Regions from separate parts of the uncultured Oceanicoccus sp. genome, predicted to be linked through region 1. Evidence: predicted binding sites of a transcription regulator. Region 1 holds the regulator's gene; the other holds the start of a gene.
The links. Region 1 encodes PhoB, which activates phosphate uptake and scavenging genes when phosphate is short. Its sites were predicted from a motif close to TGTCATAAANNTGTAACA; they were not measured.

Region 1 (3,433 bases):
TTGGGGCTACTGTATAAACCAATTATTACAGTTGTATGACGATTTTAAGAAAAATTTATTGCAGGGGATAAAGGATTACTGGGAGGTTTAGGGTCAGGCTCTATGGGTTTCAGCCAACAGACGCATGCGGGGAAATTCACAGCTGAAGGTACTGCCTTCACCCAAAACGCTGCTCATCTTTAATTCAGCCTGATGGCGCAGCAAAATATGCTTAACAATCGCCAAGCCAAGGCCGGTGCCACCGGTTTCAATTGAACGGCTTTTATCGACACGGTAAAAACGTTCGGTTAGGCGCGGCAAATGGATATCATCAATTCCCTCACCATTATCTTCAACTTCGAGATAACAGTGCTGGGCATCGCCAAACCAGCGAATGGTGATAATACCGCCATCCTGACTGTATTTAGCGGCGTTCATCACCAGATTGGTAAAAGCGCTGCGCAACTCATCAGCATGACCGATCAGACGCAGACTATAATCACATTCAAGCTTAATCACTCGCCGATCTTTAAAAGCGGTAACCACCTCCTCTTTGATCGTTTCGAGCATAGGTTCAAGATCGATGGGTTCATCCTTGTTATTCTCTGGTACAGACTCCAATTTCGATAGCATCATCAAGTCTCTAATCAGATTTTCCATCCGATTAGACTGCGTTAGCATCTGGTCGATCGCGCGCCGCCAACTTATATCGTTAGCCGCGGTATCAATAGTTTGCGGATTGCCCTGAGTACCTGCCTTATCCGATAAGGTCTCTAGATAACCTTTGATCACCGTGAGTGGCGTGCGCAATTCATGGGAAACATTGGCGACAAAATCTTTACGCATTTGTTGCAGGCGATTGTTTTCAGTGACATCACGGGCAAATAATAACCGGCTACCTCGACCGAAGTAGGAAATACTGATCTGCAATTGGTAATGCTTATTATGAGGTGAGTCGATCAACAAAGACTCTGAGTAATCATCATTTTCAAAATAACGAATAAACTCAGGGTCACGAATTAAATTAACTAATTGCTGATTTTTATCATCCGGATAACGCAAGCCCAATAAATATTCAGCGGCGACGTTACTCCACTCAATATTGCCTCGCTTATCAATCATCACTGCGCCATCGTCCAAAGACGCAAAGGAATCTTGCAAATAATCCACCGTTGCTTGCAGGCGATTAAGCTCTTCCTTGCCTTGACGTTGCAGACGATAGATACCATCTAACACATCACCCCAAAGACCTTTACTCTCTGGTGGATCAGCATCAGTTTGTTGGGACAGCCAAATTTGAATACGTTGTAACTGGAATAGTGTCCAAGCGATATAGCTAAGCGAGGCAAACAGTAAAAACCACACTAAAAAACCAACCGCCGAACCAATCAGGCCTGTTATCAGCAGTAAGATAGCCAAATTTCGGCATTCGATTTTCCAATCGATAGTGTGCATTAATAAGTTTTCTCAGTGGTTGTAGTGTCTGGTATCAGGAACTGCTAGCCATGTCTATTGTGCAACCATCAGCAGAAAAACGATAGCCTGTGCCCCTTACTGTCTGCACCAAACAACCATAGTCCACGGCATCGGTTTCAAGAGCTTTACGCAAACGACGGATATGCACATCTACGGTGCGTTCCTCGACATAGACATTACCGCCCCAAACCTGATCAAGCAACTGCCCACGACTATAGGCTCGCTCTTGATGGGTCATAAAAAAGCGCAATAATTTAAATTCCGTCGGACCCATAGTGACTAGCTGTTGATTAACATAAACACGGTGACTGGATGGGTCTAGTTTTAAACCCAATACTTCGATCGCTTTTTCCTGCTCACTATGACCGGCACGTCGCATCACTGCTTTGATTCTGGATAACAGCTCTCTGGGGGCAAACGGTTTGGTGACATAATCATCAGCGCCTATATCCAAGCCCTGAATTTTATTATCTTCCTCGGTTTTGGCCGTTAGCATAATCACCGGCAAATCGGCGGTCAGTTCGTCCTTACGCAGGCGTCGCAGTAACTCAATACCACTGCCACCAGGTAGCATCCAATCGAGCAGAACCAGATCGGGAATATTATCAGTAATAGACGCATAGGCCTGCTGGATATCACCCGCCTCACGACAGTCATAACCAGCCATTTCCAGCGACATACGGATCATTTCGCGAATCGCCGCCTCATCATCAACTATGAGTATGGTTTTTTCTTGCATTATCCCATTAACCTTCTGTAACCCTTTCTACTCATTAAAAACTGATTTTATTACAGCAATATGACAAAGTTGCACCAAAGGCGCAAATATTGCTCAGCCGAAGTTATAGCCAACTATTGAAGACGGTATTCAGAAGAAAATTCACGTATACTGCGTCCCAATTGATTATTTAGCACGATCCACTCATGAATCCACATCAACAAGCCGCCAAACCCCTGTTCTCCTATCGTAAATATTGGGCGGAGTGCTATGGACCTGCTCCATTTTTACCGATGTCACGGGCAGAAATGGATCAATTGGGCTGGGATAGCTGCGATATTATTATTGTTACCGGTGATGCCTATGTCGACCATCCCAGCTTCGGTATGGCTGTGATTGGCAGAACACTGGAAGCTCAAGGCTTTCGGGTGGGTATTATTTCCCAGCCGGACTGGCGCTCAAAAGAGGCTTTTCAAACCCTTGGTAAGCCCAACCTCTTTTTTGGCGTAGCAGCCGGCAATATGGACTCCATGATCAACCGTTATACGGCTGATCGTAAATTGCGTCATGACGATGCTTACTCACCCAATGATGAAGGTGGCAAACGCCCCGACCGCGCAGTAACCGTTTATTCACAACGTTGCAAAGAAGCCTTTAAAGGCGTGCCGGTGATTATCGGCTCTATTGAGGCCAGCCTGCGCCGCATCGCTCATTACGATTACTGGAGCGATAAAGTTCGCCGTTCAGTGCTGATGGACTCCAAAGCTGATCTGTTAGTCTACGGTAACGCCGAGCGAGCTATTATTGAAATTGCCCATCGAATCGCCAATGGCGAAGATGCTTATCAAATCCAAGATATTCGCGGTACGGCCTTTGTGCGTAAACGGGTACCTGATGGATGGACGGTGATTGACTCTTCCACTGTCGATAGTCCGGGCAAAGTCACCCCTCACCTAAACCCTTATCAGGTTAGCGATACTGGTGGCAGTAAAGACTGTGACAAAGCAAAACAAAACGATGTACAAACCGTCACTATTATTGACCCGCTGAGCGCGCGTAAAAATAAACTTAACCGCGATACCAGCGTCATTCGCTTACCGGCCTATGAAAAAGTCAAAAACGATCCGGTGTTATACGCTCATGCATCACGGGTTTTACATTTAGAAACTAACCCCGGCAATGCCCGAGCTCTAGTACAAAAACACGGCGAGCGAGAAGTGTGGTTAAACCCACCCCCTATTCCGCTGGAAACTGATGAAA
Region 2 (3,433 bases), on a different contig from region 1:
GTGGCCATTGCCAGTGGTGTTGCCCCGTTGATTATCTTTATGGGGGTGGGCGCCATGACCGATTTTGGCCCTTTGCTGGCCAATCCCAAAACCTTATTACTGGGTGCCGCTGCTCAGTTTGGTATCTTCGCTACCGTGCTGGGCGCGGTCGGCTTAACCGCGCTGGGTTTGATGGATTTTTCCCTCGCCGATGCCGCTGCTATTGGTATTATCGGCGGTGCCGATGGCCCAACCGCTATTTATGTAGCCAGCCTGTTAGCGCCTGATTTGCTGGGTGCGATTGCGGTGGCAGCTTATTCTTATATGGCATTGGTGCCGATGATTCAGCCGCCCATTATGAAAGCCTTAACCACAGAACAAGAGCGCCAGATTGTGATGGTGCAGTTACGCCCTGTGTCCAAGGTTGAAAAAATTTGCTTTCCATTGGTGCTACTTATCTTAGTGGCTTTGGTATTACCCTCAGCGGCACCTCTATTGGGTATGTTTTGCCTAGGTAATCTAATGCGTGAATGTGGCGTGGTGGATCGTCTGAGTGATACAACCCAGAATGCGCTGATCAATATCACGACTATCTTTCTAGGCCTGTCAGTGGGTTCCAAGCTGAGTGCAGATAAATTTCTGGATTTGAATACCTTGGGTATTTTACTACTGGGTATGGTGGCTTTCGGTATCGGAACGGCCTGTGGCGTGTTGATGGCCAAGTTGATGAATCGACTTTCCAGTACGCCGATCAATCCTTTGATTGGTTCCGCCGGTGTTTCAGCGGTACCAATGGCGGCCAGAGTGTCAAATAAAGTGGGGTTGGATGCCAATCCGCAAAACTTCTTGCTGATGCATGCCATGGGGCCGAATGTGGCTGGGGTTATTGGTTCGGCGGTTGCTGCTGGGGTGATGATTAGTCTGGTTGGCTAGTGTTTGTCGAGGCTATCCAGGTTGCCTGGGTTGCCTAGGTTGCCGTGGTTAGAATCATTATTCAATGCATAGAAGTGCTCGGCACCTGTCCGGTTCAGATCCCGTCGATCGTCAGTCTTGCGTCTGCGCCTATGCTTTAGGTCCAGCCTTGGATTTTGACGTTGATCCTTGCCTGTGCGTCGATCCAGGCCAGTGCGTCTATTGATAAAAATTCTCTTACTCATAATGTTTAATACTGTTTAGATAAGACAAATTCTTCTCGGTTTTTTTCTGCTTTTGTACTATCTTTGTAGTGTAGTTTCAGGGACACATTGATGACATATAAGGATGTTACTGTTGTTCTCCACTGGCAATCAGGGCGGAAAAAGATAAAACACTGTTTGCCAAGAGGTAGAGTAATTCTAAGTGATGACTCGGCGTTTTCCAGTGAAGTGTGAATAATACGGTTAATTGTTGCCACTGAGCGGGTGTTAGTCTTCCTATCAACTTGTATGCCTCATATAATGCCCTCCTAATAGTAATAAATTTGAGGTGATAGATTGACCCTAGAACAGGTGGCGGCCAGAGTGACCCTATTTGGGCAACAGCTTATTGAGTTGGCCAGAACTGTGCCTGTGCAATCGATCAATAAGGCCGTCTGTGGGGCGCTGATACTGTGGCTGTTATTTGCCTTGGTCCAGTTAGCGGGCGTTTTTTTTAGTCGTGATGCTATTCCTGATGATACCGATAAGCCCTCAGCGGAGGGTTCTGTGCTGCGGACCGGTGATGATCTCGATATAAGCCAATTGCAGTCGATTAACCTGTTTGGTGAAGTCGGTGCGGTATCGGCGCCACAAACCGAGATCAAGCCGGCTACAGTAGCCGATGATATAGCGTTAAATGCCGTTAAAACCAAATTGAATCTGACCCTAAAAGGCATCGTCTATTCGCCGGATGATGGCGAGTCACTCGCGGTTATTGTTTTTCAAAATAAACAGGATCGATACTATATCGGTGACCGATTACCAACCGGCAATAAAGTGAGTTTGACTAGGGTGATGCCTGACCATGTGATTTTAGATAACAATGGTCGCTATGAGTCCCTGTGGTTATATGACCAAGAGAAACCGTTGGCTACCACCAGCCAGGCGTCCAGCGCTAAAGCCAAGCAAAAAATATTAACGGATAATCGCAGCAGTGCCGGAATCACCAAGCTTGCCAAGGGCTATCGCGACCGTTTGTATAAAAACCCGACCTCACTAGCGCAAGTGTTACAGATATCACCCGCGCAAAAAGATGGCAAAATGTTAGGGTATCGCGTCAAGCCCGGCAGTGATCGCAAACAGTTTGCCCAGTTGGGGTTTAAAACTAATGATATTGTTACCAGTATTAATGGTATTGAATTAGATGAGCCCTCCAAAGCATTAGAAATTTATAAATTGATGCGGACAGCATCAGAGGCCGCCTTTGTGGTCAACCGTAATGGCGCTTCAGTTGAAGTGTTAGTATCCTTGGGCGATTAGTAAAAGTTATATTGGCTGTAGTAATAAATTTAATAAACAGGCGAATAAGGAAGAAATTTATGAGGTTATTTCAACGGGGATTGAAAACCGCAAAGCTGTCAGTAATGTTGGTCTTATTGGTTGCCGTTAGCGCGATAGCTACAGCGCAAACGGCGCCGACTGCTACCGTTCAAACCGAGCAGACTTGGACGGTAAATTTTAAAGACACTGATATCCATGAGCTTATTCGCTTTGTTGCCAAGGCAACGAAAAAAACCATTATTATCGATCCCAAAGTTAAAGGTAAAGTGCAGGTAATTTCTGCCAAACCGGTGACAAGCGAAGAACTTTACCAGTTATTTTTATCGATTCTGGAAGTGCAGGGTTTTGCGGCGGTTGAATCTGGTGATATCACCCGTATTATTCCCACCCAGAATGCCAGAACCGCGCCTGTCGAAGTTAACACCGGAGATGATTTAAATATCAGCAGTAAAATCATTACTCAGGTTATTCAGTTACAAAATATTTCAGCGGCCAAATTGATTCCGGTGCTGCGTCCTTTGGCGCCACAGCAGGCCCATATGGCGGCTTATGCACCCAGTAATGCGATTATCATTTCTGATACCGAAGCCAATATCAACCGCATTAAAACAGTGATAAAAAGTATTGATTTATCCGCGGTACAAAAAACCGATATTGTGGCGCTAGAATATGCTTCAGCGGAAGAAGTGGTAAAAATGCTGGAGCAGCTAAAAAAATCGAACTCATCTAAAAATCAAGCTGAAACCAAAAAAATCGTATTAGTGGCGGATAAACGAACTAATAGCGTTTTGGTTAGTGGCGATGAACTTGAGCGCCAGCGGGTTAAATCATTAATTGCCCATCTCGATACCCCGTTAGCACAAAGCGGTACCATGAAAGTGGTCTACCTTGAATATGCCGTGGCCAAAGATCTTGCCGGTGTGTTGACCAAGGTTGTGCAAAATATGGAGCGGATGAATCATAAGAATGACAAAGTCAGAGGTAATCAAAAAGCTACC

Region 2: gspC (type II secretion system protein GspC) is a predicted target of PhoB. The motif match lies at 1,215-1,232, and genes of this name have one in related genera.

Annotation. Positions count from the first base shown of each region.
Region 1 covers NZ_CAXAHB010000020.1:10,795-14,227, forward strand. The annotation lists gene phoR (phosphate regulon sensor histidine kinase PhoR) at 94-1,434, opposite strand; gene phoB (phosphate regulon transcriptional regulator PhoB) at 1,469-2,194, opposite strand; gene AACP44_RS03655 (YgiQ family radical SAM protein) at 2,380-3,433, shown strand, end outside.
Region 2 covers NZ_CAXAHB010000026.1:6,962-10,394, forward strand. The annotation lists gene AACP44_RS04380 (sodium ion-translocating decarboxylase subunit beta) at 1-912, shown strand, start outside; gene gspC (type II secretion system protein GspC) at 1,452-2,414, shown strand; gene gspD (type II secretion system secretin GspD) at 2,519-3,433, shown strand, end outside.